Regions from separate parts of the Shewanella sp. GutDb-MelDb genome, predicted to be linked through region 1. Evidence: predicted binding sites of a transcription regulator. Region 1 holds the regulator's gene; the other holds the start of a gene.

Region 1 (4,298 bases):
CAACTCATATTAATGGTGGTCATGGCGCCCTTAGAGAGCTCACAGACTTGTTATTACTTAGCCAAGGTAAGTTTGAGTCGGCTCACGGGATGAGCATATGAATCGCGTCACCCTAGCGATTATCGCTTTATTTGGCACCGCACTGATCCTTTATTGGCAAGTGCAGTCTAAAAAAAGCGACCAAACGTTAGACATTGATATAAGCGAACGCCCTAACTACATCATCAATGATATGCGCAGCACTGAATACAATGAAGCGGGTCTCATTAATAGCAAAGTCACCGCCAAGCACATGGAACACTTTGAAGAAGCCAGTATGACTTACTTCACTGACCCGGTTTATTTGATCTATCCCGATGATGGTCAAGCCCAATGGCGTTTAACCGCGGCTAAAGGAACCCATAACAATTTAACCGGTAAGGTCTCATTGGAAAACAATGTTATTATCGATTCTATTAGTCCAGAAGAGCCGATCCAAACATTGTCTACCTCCTATTTAGAGCTTGATCTAGAGACGATGGTTATGACCTCTGATGAAATCATTTACGTCACTGGTAATGAGTTTGTGATTCAGGGAACAGGCCTTTATGCTGATCTTAACGCCCAAAGTGTAAAGTTGATCAGTCAAGTCGAAGGGATCTACGATGTTAAGTAAGCGATTCAAAAAACAAATATACTCACTCATGCTAGCAACCCAATAGCGGAGTAGAAGGAAGTTATGAAATACAATCAATCAATACTTGCAGGTCTGTTGTGTCTGCTTAGCATTAGTAGCTACGCGCAAGTCGATGACTTAAAGCAAGAAGTTAAAATTGCTGCTGCCAGCCAAGAAGCTGATATAAAAAATAATCAGGTGATCTTTTTTGGTCCTGTAGAAGTGACTCAGGGTTCAATTAAAATGAAGGCTGATGAATTACGGGTGTTCTCCAAAGAAGCGAGCTCAGGAAAAATACTCGTGGCTACGGGTAATCCTGCGACATATACCCAAATGATGGAAGATGGCCGCCCGGCGATGGCAAGTGCGAAAGAGATCCGTTATGAGTTGGCAACAAGAACCTTAACCTTGTTAGGTAATGCAACCTTGGAGCAAGAGGGCAGCCAAGTCACGGGTAACCGCATCAAGTACAATATCGGACTACAAAAATTAGTCGCAGAAAGTACAGGTAAAGGTAATGATCGCGTGATCACTATCATTCAGCCTGAAGCTTATCAAGAAGAGACGCCTGAAACCCCAGCCGCACCCATTAAAAAGCAGGAACAGCAATGACCCAAAAAACGCTGACCGTACGCAATTTAGCGAAAAGTTATAAGAGCCGAGCCGTTGTTCAAGATGTGAGTTTAACGGTCAAAACAGGGCAAATTGTTGGGTTATTGGGTCCTAATGGTGCAGGTAAAACCACAACATTTTATATGGTTGTTGGTTTAGTTCAGAGCGACAAGGGTCAGATCTTAATCGATGACGATGATTTAACCTTAGACCCAATGCATCTCCGAGCACGTAAAGGCATTGGCTACTTGCCACAAGAGGCAAGCATCTTTAGAAAGCTCTCAGTGCGTGACAATATCATGGCAGTATTACAGACTCGCAAAGATATCAATAACGAGCAGCGTGAAGAGCAACTTGAACACCTACTCGAAGAGTTTCACATCACCCATATCCGCGATAGCCAAGGCATGGCGTTATCAGGTGGTGAACGCCGCAGAGTTGAAATCGCTCGAGCACTGGCAGCCAACCCAAAGTTTATTCTACTCGATGAACCTTTTGCCGGCGTTGATCCAATATCGGTTATCGATATTAAAAAGATTATTGAACAGTTAAAAAGCCGTGGCTTAGGGGTGTTGATCACAGACCACAATGTGCGTGAAACATTGGACGTTTGTGAACATGCCTATATCGTAAGTCACGGAAATTTGATTGCAGAAGGCACACCTGCCGAGATATTAGATAATCAGCAGGTTCGAGCAGTGTACTTAGGTGAACAATTCAGGCTATAGTTAACCCACAGTATGCGGGTTTAATTGTATAGCATTAGCTAAGTATATGAATACAATCAAAGTGTTGACTCTTTAAGCTCTCTTCGTCAAATCACCGAGCTTCAACGTTTAATTACAGTGTAGGGAATAGCGGTAAGATGAAAGCGTCACTCCAGCTCAAAATGGGTCAGCAGCTAACTATGACTCCACAATTACAGCAGGCTATTCGCCTTTTGCAATTGTCCTCTTTAGAGCTGCAGCAAGAGATCCAGCAAGCATTAGACTCTAATCCACTGCTTGAATTAGATGAAGAGCAATCCGATGGCGAGCCTATCAGCAACGAAGATAGAACCACCAGTGACTCTGACAGCTATTCAGAGTCGGATAGCGACAATGAATACAGCAGTAACACAGATGTTGATCCACAGCAGGATAGCGCTGCGGTAGACACCTCTGATGCATTAACGCAAGATTCAATGCCAGATGAACTCCCAATGGATACTACTTGGGATGAAGTCTATACCGTGTCTTCGAATTCAAGCTCCGGCGGAATGCGCGATGATGATATGCCATTCCAAGGCGAAACCACTGAAGGTTTATACGAACATCTTGAATGGCAGAAAAATCTAACGCCTTTTTCTGATAATGACCTAGCGATTGCCACCGCCATTATTGATGCGGTTGATGAGCGAGGTTACCTTACTCAGAATTGTGAAGATATTCTTGAAGCAATGGGCGATCCAGAGATCGAGATAGACGAAGTGGAAGCCGTACTCAAACGCGTGCAGCATTTCGACCCTATCGGCGTCGCAGCCAGAGATCTCAGTGAATGTCTGCTTATCCAATTAGCTCAATATGCAGAAACAACACCCCATATAGACAATGCTCGCCTGCTCATTAAAGATTACTTAGATTTGATTGCTGGACGTGATTTTAGGCAATTGATGCGTAAGACTAAGCTCAAAGAGGATGACCTGCGTGATGCTATCACGCTTATTCAAACCTTGAACCCAAGACCGGGCCTAGCAGTCACGCGAAGTAAAGACGAATATGTGATCCCCGACGTTTCAGTGACAAAAAAGAAAGGCCGTTGGGTGGTTGAACTCAACCCCGACTACATGCCAAAAATCAACGTCAATCAACACTATGCTTCGATGGCTCGTAGCCAAAAAAATCAAGCAGATGGCCAATTTATTCGTAGTCACTTACAAGAAGCTAAATGGTTTATTAAAAGCATTGAGAGTCGTAATGAGACCCTCCTAAAAGTCTCCAACTGTATTGTGAAGTTCCAACAGGGATTTTTCGAATATGGTGATGAAGCCATGAAACCTATGGTACTCAACGACATTGCTGAAGCCGTAGAGATGCATGAATCCACTATCTCAAGGGTGACCACACAAAAGTATATGCATACCCCTAGAGGTATTTTCGAGTTAAAGTATTTCTTCTCTAGTCATGTCGGAACCGACGACGGTGGAGAGTGCTCATCAACAGCAATTAGAGCGTTTATTAAGAAGTTAGTCGCAGCTGAAAACCAACAGAAACCATTAAGCGATAGCAAAATGGCGCAACTGTTGGCAGAACAGGGGATTAAAGTTGCTCGACGTACCATCGCGAAATACCGCGAAGCAATGATGATCCCGCCCTCAAACCAACGCAAGAGTTTATAACTAAAATTAGACACTTGGAGGAATCTTTCTATGCAAATTAACCTTACTGGGCATCACATTGAAATCACTGCGTCACTGCGCAGTTATGTTGAAGAAAAATTTACAAAGCTTGAACGTCATTTCGATCAGATCAATAATGTGCACGTCATATTGAATGTTGAAAAAATGCAACAGATTGCCGAAGCACGAATTCACCTGAAAAAAGGTGAAGTTTTTGCCACTTCGGAACATGCGGACATGTACGCCGCAATCGACTCCCTGATCGACAAATTAGATCGTCAGGTTATTAAACACAAAGAGAAGCTGACCAAACACTAACGATGGAACTATGTACCATCCTGCAGCCGGAATGCACTACCTGTGCCACTCCGGGCAGTAAGAAAAAAGTACTGGAACTCATCAGCGATATTGCCGCTGCCCAGTACCCTACCCTTTCTTCACAAGAGATTTTCGAAAGCCTGTTGGCTCGCGAAAAAATGGGTAGCACAGGTATAGGCAACGGTATAGCAATCCCTCACGGGAGATTGGCTAATATTGACCATCCATTGGGCATATTAATCAAATGTGAAACACCGATATCTTTTGACTCGATAGATAAGCAACCGGTTGATATATTATTTGCCCTGTTAGTGCCCGCAGATCAATGTGAGCAAC
Region 2 (4,298 bases), on a different contig from region 1:
GGCGAGAATTTGAAGATGATTTAACGGTGCAAGTGGCAGCAAATAAAATTGATGTTATCGCGCTCGATACGTTAGGCAATGGGACATTGAGTGATTGCACCAGCCCGCTAACCATAACGGCATACGCTAAGGCATTAGTTAAACAACTAACAGGCAATGACAACTGTCTTATAGGGCTTTCTATGGGCGCAATGATCGCGCTTGAAATGGCTCGCTTAGCGCCACAAAAAGTAAGCAAGGTGGTTGTTATCAACGCAAGTGCGGCTAACTTATCTCCTTGGTATGCAAGGTTTAATCTAAAAGCCATCGTTACTGCCTATCTGGGGCGAGTTAAGCAGGGGGCGGTGCATTGGTTAGAGTGCACAGCGCTTAAACTCTCGAGTGAGCGTTATGGTGACAATCAAGCGATGTGTGAGCATTGGAGTGAACTCAGATTAGATTATCGAAGCAAGATGCATAATGTCGTTCGGCAAATATGGGCCTGTGCTAACTTTCAAACCCCTGATAATTTACAGCAGCCCATTTTTGTTTTCAATGGCAGCTCTGATAGGCTAGTTAATCCCAGTTGTAGTGTACAACTGTCACTTTATTATAAAACTGAACTGATTGAGTTTGAAGCGGCGGGACATGATATTAGTTTAGATTGTCCAGCTGCGCTAATTGCGCAGCTGGAAAAAGTGCTTTTGTCATAGGCTTAAGCTTTTGCTACCACGGTTTGACCTATAGGGGTTAAGCTCAAAATGGCGAGCTTTAAATGCTGTATTGCAAACGGAATACCAATAATGGTAACGGCGCATGCAAAAGCGTGAACGATATGACCAATCGCAAGCCAGATACCAAACAATAAAAACCAAACAATATTGCCCAGCATACCAAAAGCACCCGTGCCTAAATCTTCCACCCCTGTGATTGAGCGGCGACTTATAGAGTCTTGACCGAATGGCCAAAAAGTCATCTCACCGATAACGAAACAAGCTCGTCCGAATGGGATCCCAATAATGGTAATAAAGCACAAAAGGCCGGCTAACCACCACGCTAGCCCCATTACAAAACCGCCCAACACAAACCAAGCTATATTAAACACTAAGCGTAAAACTGCCATGAAAGATCCCTCACTATAAAAATATACTGCCCTGTGGGCACTGCTATATTGTATAAAGCAATTATCACGCCATGTGTTGGTTGGTTGTTTTATATGCTGTTTGGGGGTTTATGAATGTTTTCGAATAACGGAATAGACCAAAAGTTAGTGATTTTTTTACATCGAGGTCAAAACTGCACTAAGTAAAGCGTTACAATAGTCACTCATTACATTAAGAGAATTTGCTGTGTTTACTCACACTCCAGTTGATAGTATCGACTTTAATGGTTGCCGTGTTTTTGTAAAAAGAGATGATCTGTTACATAAAGATTTCTCTGGTAATAAGGCACGTAAATTTGCTTACTTTCTACATAACGACTTCCCTGGTATCACCCGATTAGTCGGTTATGGTTCTCCTGTTGCAAACTCGCTTTATTCAATGTCAGCTTTAGCTAAATTAAAAGGCTGGAAACTTGATTTTTATACTGATCATATTGCAGCGCAAGTTTTAGCATCGTCAAAGGGAAATTATGCTGCGGCTGTCGAGAATGGCGCAAACGTCATCGATCTATCTTTGGTTGCTGATAGGAAGGGTAGAGGCTGTAAAGAGTATATCGAGCAAGATGTGCTACCAAATGATAGTAAGGCTTTGTTTGTTCCTGAGGGAGGCCGTTGTCTTTATGCTCGGGAAGGGGTACACCAACTTGCAAAAGAGATTGTCAATTGGTTCGCGTCTAGTCAGCTAGATGAATTGACTGTTTTTCTTCCGTCTGGAACCGGCACTACTGCGGTATTCTTAAATGAATATTTTGTACTTAATAATAACAACATAAAAGTAATGACATGTGCTTGTGTAGGAGATGAAGACTACCTTAACCAGCAGTTTTCTGAGCTAATCAATGACACTTCATTTCACCCAGAGATAATAAGCACAGCTAAAAAATATCATTTCGGAAAGCTATATAAAATCTTTTATGACATTTGGCGTAAAGTGGGTGAGCAGGGGATTGAGTTTGAATTACTGTATGATCCTAAGGGTTGGATGTGTGTAGAGCAGTATTTATCCGAATATCCAGATGCAGCGATTATCTACATTCATCAAGGTGGTTTATTAGGAAATGAGACGATGTTGCCACGTTACCAACGTAAATATACGGCAGTATTGTGAGCTTAGGATTGTTTCTTTTTTTCTGGGGGGAGGAATTTCCATTTGGTTAGGCTAGATACCTGAGCAGAGGTAAAGCCTAAACCAAATGAAGATGACTAAATAGCTGAATATGTTTCAGTCCTATTCGTTTGCCTATGAAGACAAACTATCGATACGAGTGAGAGGAGTTGTATCGAAAAGTCGGTTTTACTTACTTGAAGACAATAACCAATTCATAAATTTAAGCGCTTCAGTGCGCTTTGAAAAAGTCTGTCTGTTTTTGCCTTGACTGTCTGTGAAGGCGATTGAAGATTTGTTGACTGAAATTGAATCTACTGGAAAGTTGACTGTAATTTCGTGTCCATTTACTAGGTATGACATATGGTCACACTCCTTTTATTAAAGCTACCAAGTTGGTAGTGATTTATAACAATAAGATATCCTTAGCATTTTTGCGAAAGATGAATTTAAGTTCAATTCGAGAGTACTCATCTTTTTATGCTTATACAAGTGACTTGTAGTCAGTTTTGTTAACGAATGTGTTGTTTATGTCGCAAAAACAAAACTAATCTCAAGCTGAACCAAGTAAAGCATAAAGATATGACAGTAAAATGACTGTCTATTAAGATGATTGAACCAGTTGTGATAACGCTTATGTGGGGATCAAACGACGAATCGTGGATGTTTACAGAAGGCGGTGAAAGTATATCAAAAAAGGGTATATCTCTAAAAACTGACTGGATTATATCGAGTAAATGAATCTTGTCAACTAATAAAATTAAAACGCTTGTGTTTAAGATAGTTTATTATTAAGTGTTAACAATACGTTAATCAGTGCTAGGTTGACTAATATTTGATTAATCATATTTTGTCGATGTTTATTAAACATCGGTGTATCAAAATGGAGTCTTTCGATGACAAGGATTATTTTCTCTCTACTGTTAGTCATGCTAATGGGCAATATATCCGTGGCATATGGCGCTACAGGGCTAGTGAGTGCTGTTAAACAGGCTGCAGAACCTACTGAAGAGGCGCAACCGACGAGCTTTAAAGCCAGTACTTATGAATATAAAGACAGCTTATTTAGAGATACACCACGAGGCACAATTGAAGGTTTTTTTGAAGCAACATTTGAACAGAACTTCGAAAAGGCCTCCAAATACTTAGATTTACGTTATTTGCCAGAAGGTATGTCAAAAGAGCTAGGGCCAGAATACGCAAAGCAACTAGTAGCAATTATAGAGCGTAATCTTTGGGTTAATCTGGAAGAGATCAGTGATGTACCAAGTGGTACTAGCGATGACCAACTGCCAAATTACCGAGATGCTTTTGGCAGAGTTGAAGTTAAAGGTAATGAGATAACACTGTTACTGCAAAAAGTACCCGATAAACAGCTAGGTAAAATCTGGAAGATATCGAATGCGACGGTGGCTAAAGTGCCGATGCTTTATAGCGAACTGGGTTATGGGCCAGTCGTTGAGTGGTACGTACAAAATATTCCACAAGGTCACCTCTTTAAACTTAACTTGTGGGAATGGGCGCTGCTGATTAGTTACTTAATCTTGGCATTGCTCGTTATTATCCCGTTAACTTGGTTTGCAAAAAAACTCATTTTGCGCAGCGAATATCAATATAAAGATGATGTCGCGCATCTTGTCGTTGGGCCTTCACGCTTTTTACTTGCATTACTATTAGTCCGGATATGGATGGCAAATACCACGCTTTCCGCCAATGTGATGGAAGCCATTAATACCGGTTTCTTACTGGTTATCGCCGTCATTTGGTTTATCTGGAACTTAGCGGATGTACTGCAAAACAGTTTGCGCCTACGTTGGATTAATCAGGGTAAGAGCCAAACCGCTTCTTTACTGCGGCCATTAGCAAACTTTCTTCGAGTGATTTTAGTTGCGCTGACTATTTTGATCTGGCTAGAACATCTTGGTTTTGATGCTTCCACAATTCTTGCTGGTCTTGGTATTGGTGGTGTTGCGATCGCATTAGCCTCTAAGCAATCTATTGAGAACTTTATTGGTACCATCACCCTATACTCATCAGCACCTATAAGGGTTG

What was found. Region 1 encodes sigma-54, which starts transcription at its own class of promoters, with help from an activator protein. Its sites were predicted from a motif close to GTTGGCACGNNNNTNGNNT; they were not measured.
Region 2: the regulator sigma-54 is predicted to act here: its motif matches at 1,158-1,176, upstream of CXF82_RS12020 (YccF domain-containing protein).

The regions. Positions count from the first base shown of each region.
Region 1 covers NZ_PJBM01000241.1:9,373-13,670, forward strand. The annotation lists gene kdsC (3-deoxy-manno-octulosonate-8-phosphatase KdsC) at 1-101, shown strand, start outside; gene lptC (LPS export ABC transporter periplasmic protein LptC) at 98-655, shown strand; gene lptA (lipopolysaccharide transport periplasmic protein LptA) at 719-1,267, shown strand; gene lptB (LPS export ABC transporter ATP-binding protein) at 1,264-1,995, shown strand; gene CXF82_RS15495 (RNA polymerase factor sigma-54) at 2,133-3,644, shown strand; gene hpf (ribosome hibernation promoting factor) at 3,675-3,962, shown strand; gene ptsN (PTS IIA-like nitrogen regulatory protein PtsN) at 3,965-4,298, shown strand, end outside.
Region 2 covers NZ_PJBM01000226.1:612-4,909, reverse strand. The annotation lists gene CXF82_RS12025 (alpha/beta fold hydrolase) at 1-692, shown strand, start outside; gene CXF82_RS12020 (YccF domain-containing protein) at 695-1,102, opposite strand; gene CXF82_RS12015 (pyridoxal-phosphate dependent enzyme) at 1,329-2,249, shown strand; gene CXF82_RS12005 (mechanosensitive ion channel family protein) at 3,143-4,298, shown strand, end outside.